Regions from separate parts of the Ensifer sp. ENS03 genome, predicted to be linked through region 3. Evidence: predicted binding sites of a transcription regulator. Region 3 holds the regulator's gene; each other region holds the start of a gene.
The links. Region 3 encodes LexA, which represses DNA repair genes until DNA is damaged. Its sites were predicted from a motif close to TGTTCNNNNTGTGTTCNG; they were not measured.
Positions count from the first base shown of each region.

Region 1: a site for LexA is predicted at 1,490-1,507, ahead of recA (recombinase RecA). Genes of this name have one in related genera too.
Region 2: a site for LexA is predicted at 1,331-1,348, ahead of IB263_RS28815 (DUF763 domain-containing protein). Genes of this name have one in related genera too.

Region 1 covers NZ_JACVAV010000002.1:95,233-98,510, reverse strand. The annotation lists gene IB263_RS07125 (pseudouridine-5'-phosphate glycosidase) at 1-267, opposite strand, end outside; gene IB263_RS07120 (carbohydrate kinase family protein) at 299-1,246, opposite strand; gene recA (recombinase RecA) at 1,566-2,654, shown strand; gene alaS (alanine--tRNA ligase) at 2,886-3,278, shown strand, end outside.
Region 2 covers NZ_JACVAV010000011.1:96,423-99,700, forward strand. The annotation lists gene IB263_RS28815 (DUF763 domain-containing protein) at 1-1,289, opposite strand, end outside; gene IB263_RS28820 (sorbosone dehydrogenase family protein) at 1,453-2,787, shown strand; gene IB263_RS28825 (hypothetical protein) at 2,811-3,278, opposite strand, start outside.
Region 3 covers NZ_JACVAV010000007.1:53,908-57,185, reverse strand. The annotation lists gene IB263_RS22455 (thermonuclease family protein) at 1-20, shown strand, start outside; tRNA gene IB263_RS22450 (tRNA-Cys) at 173-246, shown strand; gene IB263_RS22445 (hypothetical protein) at 447-788, shown strand; gene lexA (transcriptional repressor LexA) at 877-1,599, opposite strand; gene IB263_RS22435 (hypothetical protein) at 1,836-2,132, opposite strand; gene IB263_RS22430 (hypothetical protein) at 2,471-3,088, shown strand; gene IB263_RS22425 (hypothetical protein) at 3,216-3,278, shown strand, end outside.

The DNA of each region.
Region 1 (3,278 bases), on a different contig from region 3:
GCCCTGGGTCTTGGCCAGTTCTTCGAGCTTGGCATCGTCAAGGCCGATATGCAGTACGCCATGAATGACGGCGATGGTCGCCGGCACGGCACCCTGTTCGCGGATGATCGCTTCAACGCTGCGGGCCATGTTCAGGTTGCCCGGGTAGGGCATGCCATGGGTGATGATGGTCGATTCCAGCGCCACGATCGGCGCGCCACGCGCCTTGGCGGCTGCGACCTCGTCGGAATATTCCATCGGCAGGAAGGGGGAAGCGGGTTTGGTCATGGTCTTTCCTTGGGAGTTCTGCTGGCAAATGTCATGACAGCATTTGGGGCGTGGGCACAAGGGCCAGCGCCTGTTCGAGATTGGCCGCGGACATCTCTTCGGATGCGGCCAAGGGAGAACGCAACGTCAAACCGGCGGCTGCGATGCCGTGCCGCAGGCAATCGGCGATATCGCGGCCGGCAAGGCGGGCGGAAAGGAAGCCGGAGGCGAGCGCGTCGCCAGCGCCGGTGACGTCGGCAAGGGCGGGCAGGGCCGGCGGCACGACGACACAGGCGCTGTCGCCCTCGAAGGCAACGACCGTACGGCCGCCCCGGGTCACGACGCCTCCGTTGATGCCCAGACCGCGCAACAGGGCCGGCCATTCTTCCGCCTCGGCCGCCTCCTTGCCGGTCAGCGCCCGCGCCTCGGATTCGTTCATGAACAGGAACGAGAGATGCGAGAGGCACGGCCGGTAGCGGATGACCTTGGCCGGCGAAACAGCGATGCCGGCGACGAGGCGGCCGTTGCCGGCAGCCGACTGGGCAAGTGCGGCGATCGTTTCTTCCGGCAGGTTGGCGTCGGTCAGCACCAGCTTGCTCGCGGCGATGACCTCGCGGAGCGCCCGCCGCTGCAACTGCCGTGGCGAGAACAGCCGGTAGAGTTCCATGTCGGCGAGCGCAATCACCAGATTGCCGTCGTTTTCGAGGATCGCCGTATAGCTCGGCGTCTGGCGGTCAAGAAAGGTCAGGGGACTGTCGATGACGCCAGCCGCGGCCGCGGCTGCGGTCACCATCTCGCCGGCCGCATCACCGCCGCGGGTGCTGATCATGCGCACGCTGTGGCCAAGCCGCGCCAGGTTGCGCGCGGCATTGAAACCACCGCCGCCCGCTTCTTCGAACCAGCTTCCCGGATTGCTCGACCCGGGCGCTGTCGTTCCCGATATACGGCCGCGCCTGTCGATATGCGCGCCACCGAAAACGGCGATGTCAGCTTGCGTCATGAATGTTCCTCTGCTTGGCCGATCGGCCGAATATCTGTTGGCATCCTGCAATGCCGCGTCGCAAAGCGCCACGCGCCCGACCTGCTCAAAGTCTCATGCGCAGGCGAATCGGCCGAGCCTTGCCGGGCAGGTTCGAAGGGCTTGCGCCAACATTCGAAAACTCTGGTTTCGTTCCGTGAACAAGAATCGAACGTATCGTTGAAAGCTATTGTTTTTCAATGTGTTGTCGCGCTCTTGCAAATACGGAACAAAACATGTACAAAAACTCCTGCGGCGGCTTCATTGCCTCGGTAGCTTCAATAACCTAAAGGTGGACCAAATGGCACAAAACTCTTTGCGGCTCGTAGAGGACAAATCGGTGGATAAAAGCAAGGCACTTGAAGCGGCACTTTCCCAGATCGAACGTTCGTTCGGTAAGGGATCGATCATGAAGCTCGGTGGGAAGGACAGCATCATTGAGATCGAGACGGTTTCGACCGGCTCTCTCAGCCTCGACATCGCGCTCGGCATTGGCGGCCTGCCAAAGGGCCGCATTGTTGAAATTTACGGCCCGGAAAGCTCGGGTAAGACGACGCTGGCGCTGCAGACCGTCGCCGAAGCACAGAAGAAGGGCGGCATCTGCGCCTTCGTCGACGCCGAACACGCGCTCGATCCGGTCTATGCCCGCAAGCTCGGCGTCGACCTCGAAAACCTCCTGATCTCGCAGCCCGACACCGGAGAGCAGGCGCTTGAGATCACCGATACGCTGGTGCGTTCCGGCGCGATCGACGTGCTGGTCGTCGACTCGGTCGCCGCGCTCGTGCCGCGCGCCGAAATCGAAGGCGAAATGGGCGACAGCCTGCCGGGCATGCAGGCTCGCCTGATGAGCCAGGCGCTGCGCAAGCTGACGGCGTCGATCTCCAAGTCGAACTGCATGGTCATCTTCATCAACCAGATCCGCATGAAGATCGGCGTGATGTTCGGTTCGCCGGAAACCACCACCGGCGGCAACGCGCTGAAGTTCTACGCCTCGGTTCGCCTCGACATCCGCCGCATCGGCTCGGTCAAGGAGCGCGAAGAGGTCGTCGGCAACCAGACCCGCGTCAAGGTCGTCAAGAACAAGATGGCGCCTCCCTTCAAGCAGGTCGAATTCGACATCATGTATGGCGAGGGCGTATCGAAGACCGGCGAACTGGTCGACCTCGGCGTCAAGGCCGGCATCGTCGAAAAGTCTGGCGCCTGGTTCTCCTACAACAGCCAGCGTCTCGGCCAGGGCCGCGAGAACGCCAAGACGTTCCTGCGCGACAATCCGGATCTCGCGCGCGAAATCGAGACGGCGCTGCGCCAGAACGCCGGCCTGATCGCTGATCGGTTCCTCGAGAATGGCGGTCCGGAAGCGGACGACGGTGACGAGCCGCCGGAAGCATAAGCCGCTCGGCCCACTGAGGTTACCAGAAAACCGGTCGTCCCGTGGGCGGCCGGTTTTTTGCTGGCGTCTGGACAGTCGGATATGTGAGCGATAAAAGCCTTTGGTTCCGGCGACCCAGCGCGTTGGAGGGTGCGGTCACCACGGGTGGCCGCAGGGTTTAGGGACAATGGCTTAGTGGCGCGGCGTGGGCCGGACGCGGGCCGGAATCGGTGCTTAAGAATAGGACGCAAGATGAGCGGCGTGAATGAAATCCGGTCGACCTTTCTCGACTATTTCCGCAGGAACGGTCACGAGGTCGTGTCGTCGAGCCCGTTGGTGCCGCGCAACGACCCGACATTGATGTTCACCAATGCCGGCATGGTGCAGTTCAAGAACGTCTTCACCGGCCTGGAGCAGCGTCCCTATTCGACGGCCGTTACGGCGCAGAAGTGCGTTCGCGCCGGCGGCAAGCACAACGACCTCGACAATGTCGGCTACACCGCGCGTCACCACACCTTCTTCGAAATGCTCGGCAACTTCTCCTTCGGCGATTACTTCAAGGAGAACGCGATCGAGCTCGCCTGGAACCTGATCACCAAGGAGTATGGCCTCGACGCCAAGCGCCTGCTGGTCACGGTTTACCAC
Region 2 (3,278 bases), on a different contig from region 3:
CGTGCCTGACGGTGAGCGTTCGACGGCGTCGGTTCCAGCGACCTCTGCTCGGCCGATCCGCCAGTCTCCTCCCATCCAAACACACTGCGACCGCCCCATTCGGGCGAGTGGCGAAACTCTCCGGCAACAATTTCCTTGAGGTCCGGGCCGGTGGCGTATCTTTCGAGCTGCCGTGCCTGGTCGTCAAGACGCTTCAGCGCCTCCAGTTCCTCGCCAAGTCCGAGCCGCGCTTTCGTCACGGCCGATCGCATGACCGCGATCGTGTGGTCGTACACCTTGAGGGGCACGGGAAACGGATGGCGGTCCTTGCCGCCGTGCGCAAGCGAAAACCGGGCCGGATCGGCGAAACGGCAAGGCGCGCCATGAACGACTTCAGCCACCATCGCGAGCGCGTTGACCGTGCGGGCACCGACGCCCGGAACCATCAAAAGCTGCTCGAAATCTTCCGGCCCGCGATCGGCAGCCGCAGAAAGTGTCGCATGCAGCCGTCGCATATTGACGTTTTCCTCCCGTACGTCGTGATGTGCCGGCATCACGAGATGTGGGAGCAACGGCTGATCGGCCTCCTTCGGTTTAACCTTTGGATCCAGAGCGACGACTTCCCGGACAATTCGGTCAGGCCCAAGCGATGCCAAAAGCTCAAGCTGCCCGTGGCGTGATGCGGCAGCCCGTCTGTCTGCGAGATTGACGATTTCCCCCTGACCTTTTCCCTCGATCGCCGCATGGGGAGAGTCGACGAAGCTGGAAACGCCCTCCGACAACCAATGATAGCGCCGGGCCTGGCGTTTATCGCCGTTCATGCCTTGCTGTACCACCACCCATTTGCCATCGTCAGCGACGATGAAACCGTGCAGGTAAAGGTCGAAGCCGTCCTGGACCGCGGCACTATCGACCTTTGCAACAAGCCGGCTGGTGGCCGCAAGGCCGGCACCATCGATGCCGACGCGGTTGCCGATGGCGATCAGTTCGTCTGGCGTCTGCCGCGAATGTCGTCCGCGACCGCCGCAGACGCTTATCCCGAGATCCCGCGAACGAGGAGCGAGACCGCGCTTGAGAGCGCCGATGACGCTGGTGGTGATGCCGGATGAGTGCCAATCCATGCCCATGACGCAGCCGAAGGACTGGAACCAGAAAGGATGGGCCAGACGGCGCAGAAACTCGTCACGGCCGTATTCGATGACGATGGCTTCGGCGATGATCGTCCCGAGCTTCGTCATGCGATCGCCGAGCCACGGGGGAACCCTGCCGCCATGAAGAGGGAGATCTGCACTTCCAGCTCGCTGAACCATTCGTGTCTTATAGGCCGCTTACAGGCATTGTGACAGGGGAAAGTTCTTCAAACGTTCCTACCGCCGGGAACAAGTCGCAACCCTTGCTGTTTTGTGGTTGGAATGTTGCGAGGCGCCGTTGCGTCTCACGATGAGATGGGCCAATCCCTGCGGAGGCCTTCCAATGCAAAACCGTTTCCCGTGTGCGGCAGTCGTCATCCTCCTAACCGCAGCTTTACTGGCGGGTTGCGCCAACGTCTCAGCCAGGCAGACAGCGAGCAACACCGGCAAGGTTGGATACGGTTCGGATCCGGTTCTGCCAAAACCACGCCCAACCGTGATCCCGACGGTCAACATCGCCGATGCGACCGGGTGGCGGGGCGGAGAACATCCACTCGCTGCCAAAGGATTGAAGGTCAACGCCTTTGCGACGAATTTTGACCATCCGCGCTGGCTGCGCGTCCTTCCCAACGGTGACGTTCTGGTGGCCGAAAGCAATGCTCCGGCCAAACACGACGAGGGCTTCAGCCTGAAGAAGGTCTTCATGAGCGCGGCCATGAAGCGCGCTGGCGCCGCCACACCAAGCGCAAACAGGATCACGCTGCTTCGCGACACCGATGGCGACGGGGTGGCCGACCTGCGGACCACGTTCGCCGAAGGTCTCAACTCGCCTTTCGGCATGACGCTGTCGCGGGGCAAGCTCTATGTCGCCAACACCGACGGTCTCGTCGCCTTCCCCTATTCGAACGGACAGACCCGGATCACGGCGCCGCCGCAAAAGATCGCGGATCTACCGGCCGGCGATCTCAATCACCATTGGACCAAGGATGTGATCGCAAGCCCGGACGGCCGCAAGCTCTACGTTACGGTCGGCTCCAACAGCAATGTTGCCGAAAACGGCATGGCCGTCGAACGGCACCGTGCAGCCGTGCTCGAGATCGACAAGGCAAGCGGCCACATGCGCCCCTTCGCCTCGGGCCTGCGCAATCCCAACGGGCTCTCCTGGAACCCTCAGAATGGAAAGCTGTGGGTCGCGGTCAACGAACGCGACGAACTCGGTGACGATCTCGTCCCGGACTACATGACATCCGTGCGCGATGGCGCCTTCTATGGCTGGCCCTACAGCTACTTCGGCCAGAACGTCGACACCCGCGTCAGGCCGCAGCGTCCTGACCTCGTCGCAAGGGCCATCAAGCCCGACTACGCGCTGGGCGCCCACACGGCATCATTGGGACTGGTGTTCTCGAGGGGCTCGTCGCTCGGCCCCACCTATTCGAACGGCGCATTCGTTGGACAGCATGGCTCCTGGAACCGAAGCGTACCCAGCGGCTACAAGGTCATCTTCGTCCCGTTTTTGAATGGCAAGCCCAGCGGCCGGCCAAAAGATGTCCTCACCGGGTTCGTCGGCAAAGGCGGCAGCGCCATGGGGCGCCCGGCCGGCGTGGCAATCGATAAGACGGGTAGTTTGCTGGTTGCCGACGATGTCGGCAATGTCGTGTGGCGTGTCAGCAGAGAATGACCTTTTGCCTGTTTCAAAAGCGATCAATGTGCATTTGGTCGTCCCGCGTCGGCAATCGCCCGATGAGAACGGGATGCCGCGCGCCGGCGCTCTTGAGTTCGGGCCTGTTTCCTGGAAACCCGCAATTCCTCCAGATCTGGAAGCCACCAGCCGCTGCGATGATCGGGACCGGTGCGTGCCGGCCATACAGAGATCAATTCCGACAGTGTTGCGGGCCGCCAGGAGGCCCAGACAAACTCCATCAGGCTATTGTTCATGAATGGATACGAGCAGGAGAAGGTTCGAGGGACAATCTCCTGTGAAATCCCGATGAATATTATGACGCCGTAGGTTTCAGTGGAGACGGCGCGCCCGAGCCGCGGTGGAAAAGCCGTAGGAACAGGGTATCGTCGTCTTCTTCGTTCGACGCTGCGACTTCTCGCTTCCAGTTCCTCGGCGGACCCCCGCGACGCAAGTCGGCGTTGCTTTCGTGCATCCGGTTCATTGCGGCG
Region 3 (3,278 bases):
GCCCGACGCCCTGGTGCTGAGATCAGCTGGGAGACGATCGGCGGACATCGTCGATCGTTCTGTGGAAAGTATCCGTCCTGCAATTCGACGGCGCGTTTTTCAGAAAATGCCTCTTGCGGTTTTTCTGCAATCATTCTAAATCCGCGCCAACGCTTGGTTATCCGAGCTGTGAGGCCTCGTGGCGGAGTGGTGACGCAGAGGACTGCAAATCCTTGTACCCCGGTTCAATTCCGGGCGAGGCCTCCAATAATCTCACCTCGTTAAATTTGGTTTGGCGTTCTGCCTTAGGGCAGCGCGGTAAAATTCGCGACCCCACGTCCGCGCAAGCCACGTCTCCTATGCCTCCGTCGGATCTTATCGCTTCGGTGAATTCGGTAGAGGGGGAACGATGACTCCGCTGAGATCAACCGCATCGGTAGCGTCCGTCAACATTAAGAACGGAGGCAATGGCATCAATGAAAAAGAGACTGATCCTGACGGCGTTGGCGTGTTTTGCGGCGACCGCTATGGAGGCGCGCGCGGACGACCTGGTTTTCCAGCTGAAGAACAACACCGGCGCGGTACTGACGAATTTCTATACGTCGCCGGTCGGCGTCAATGAATGGGAAGACGATGTTTTCGGTCGGCAGGTCCTGAACCCCGGCGAGAGCATGGAGATCACCATATCCGACGGGCGGGACGTCTGCAAATACGACATGCGATTCGAATTCGAGGAAGGCTCGGCCCTCGATACGACCGAGGACACGCAGGATCTCTGCGAACTCGGCGAATACACGATCCACGAATAAGCGATCTGGATTTCAGGTCGCCTTAAATGGAAAGAGCCTCGCCACTTTCTGTGGCGAGGCTCTTTTGATTCGGCGTTCTGCCTGGAATTCAATGGTAGCGGCGGATCAGCCCGACGAGCTTGCCCTGGATCTTCACGCGATCCGGTCCGAAAATGCGCGTCTCGTAGGCGGGGTTGGCCGCTTCGAGTGCAATCGACGCGCCCTTGCGACGGAAGCGCTTCAGCGTCGCTTCCTCGTCGTCCACGAGCGCCACGATGATGTCGCCGGGATTGGCCGAGTTGCCGTTGCGGATGATCACCGTGTCGCCATCGAAGATGCCGGCCTCGATCATCGAATCGCCCTTTACTTCGAGGGCGTAATGCTCGCCGCTGCCGATCATGTCGAGCGGAACGGTAATGTCATGGGTGTTGTTCTGGATCGCCGAGATCGGCACGCCGGCAGCGATGCGCCCCATCACCGGGACGGAAACAGACGTGCTTTCGGCGACCGGCGCCGGCTTCGGCGTGGCAGGAGCGGCGGCCGGCGGCTTTCCGAGGCTGCCCTCGATCACGCTCGGCGAGAAGCCTCTGCGCGGCTGTTGCTGGCCGGCGGCGTAGGCTTCCGGAAGCTTGATGACTTCGAGCGCGCGCGCCCGGTTCGGCAACCGGCGAATGAACCCGCGCTCTTCGAGCGCCGTGATCAAACGGTGAATGCCGGACTTCGACGCCAGGTCGAGCGCGTCCTTCATTTCATCGAAAGACGGCGGTACGCCCGACTCCTTCATGCGTTCGTGGATGAACAGAAGCAATTCCTGTTGCTTGCGGGTCAGCATGGCACGTCGCTCCAGAGGCGTGAAACAAATCAAGAACAGACACTATCTGTTCCATATGTGTTCCGCAAGTGCCTAAAATTCCGTGAATTCAGGCAATTGGCTGCTTCTGTGGGGGGCGATTGGTCACTTTTGCGGGAGCGGGGCGGTTTTCGGCGACGGTTGCGTCCCAAAACAGCGCCGGGCAGGCCGGTCGCGCGCGTGATTCGAACGAATCGCGGCTCTCTTCGCGGAGAGACTTAAGTCGCTTGCGAGGCCGAGCAGGCGTCTTCGAACTCCTTCACCGTTTCGGCGCTGTTGTCTTCCGGAAGCACTGCGTCGGCCGCATCGGTCGCAACGGGCGTATCGCCGTCATAAACGAAGGACTGGATGTAGAACGCGAGCGCGCCCTTCCAAACATTGCGTCCATCGATCTGATGGCACGGCACGGCCCGTTCGAAATCGGTCTGGAGTTCATCCACCGTCGCGGCACTGAGCTTGACGTCAGGCATATTGGGCGATGCGACTATCGAAGCGAGAAGCAGGGCGGCAAGCACGGTGATCGTCCACTTGATGAAGGGGTGGGACTACGGGGTGGTAAACGATGTGAACCGCGCTTTCGTTCCGAAGTCCAGCAAGCATGGCGATCACTCTGCCTTGTTCAACAGCTCTTTGCCCGCAGGCTGTGGCTGATTTGCGCCAGCCGCTCCATCTCAACCTCGTCTCGGCCGTTCTTTATGGACCGGCGCGGAGAATGCATCGGAGCTGCCAGCTTTCGCATCGGGCCTGGGGCGCGCAAAAATCCCTGCGGGGAAGGGCCTTCACCGTCTCGACAGGCCTCTAAAAAAAGATAACTTTGCGTGGAAAGTGGGGTGGTTGCATGCATAGATTGTCGTTGGTGGTGCTCGGCCTGTTGCTCACGGCTGGAGCGGCGTCTGCTGAAGAAGGGCGTTCGAATATCTGGAAACGGATCAACGCCTGGACGGTGGGATCCGATCCTTCCCTGGGAGGCTCGTGTTACGCGGCGACGAGCTATGACGCCGGCGCTATCCTTCGTATCGGCTTTTATCCGCGGGGATCGACGAACCTGGCGTTTCTTTCGATCGGCAATGCCGAATGGAAATCCATCGAGCCGCAGCGGGAATACGATGTTGCCTTGCAGCTCGACCGTGGTCGTCAGTGGCCGGCCGTTGCGTTCGGTGTTGATCTGACCGGAGCCAAGGCCCTTGTCGTCAACTTTTCCAACACCGACTTCTTTACCGAATTCGTTCGCAAAAACACCTTGGCGCTGGCCTTCGAGGGGCGCGTCGTCGCGAGCCTCAGCCTGCGTGATTCGATGAAGGCGGTAAGCGAGATGTTCAAGTGCCAGGAGGCGGTGAGCGCCTTGATCCCGAATGGCGGTCAGGGAGCGGCGAACGATCCCTTTGCGGGCGCCGGTGGCAATGCGCCGAACAACGATCCCTTTGCCGGCGGCGGCCAGACCAAGTCGTCGAAAGATCCTTTCGCCATGTGATGGGCGCGTCCGCTTGCCGCAGAGAGGTGAATATTCCTAAAATATTGCCTGGGATCGGCTAGGCACCCTCGACAGTGACGGGGGGACCTATCAAAATGCGGGCAAACGGGGGTTTTGCATGCGTAGATTGCTGGTCGGATTGGTAAGCTGTCTGATCGCCGCGGGATCGGCCGCGGCTGAGGAGTCCGAA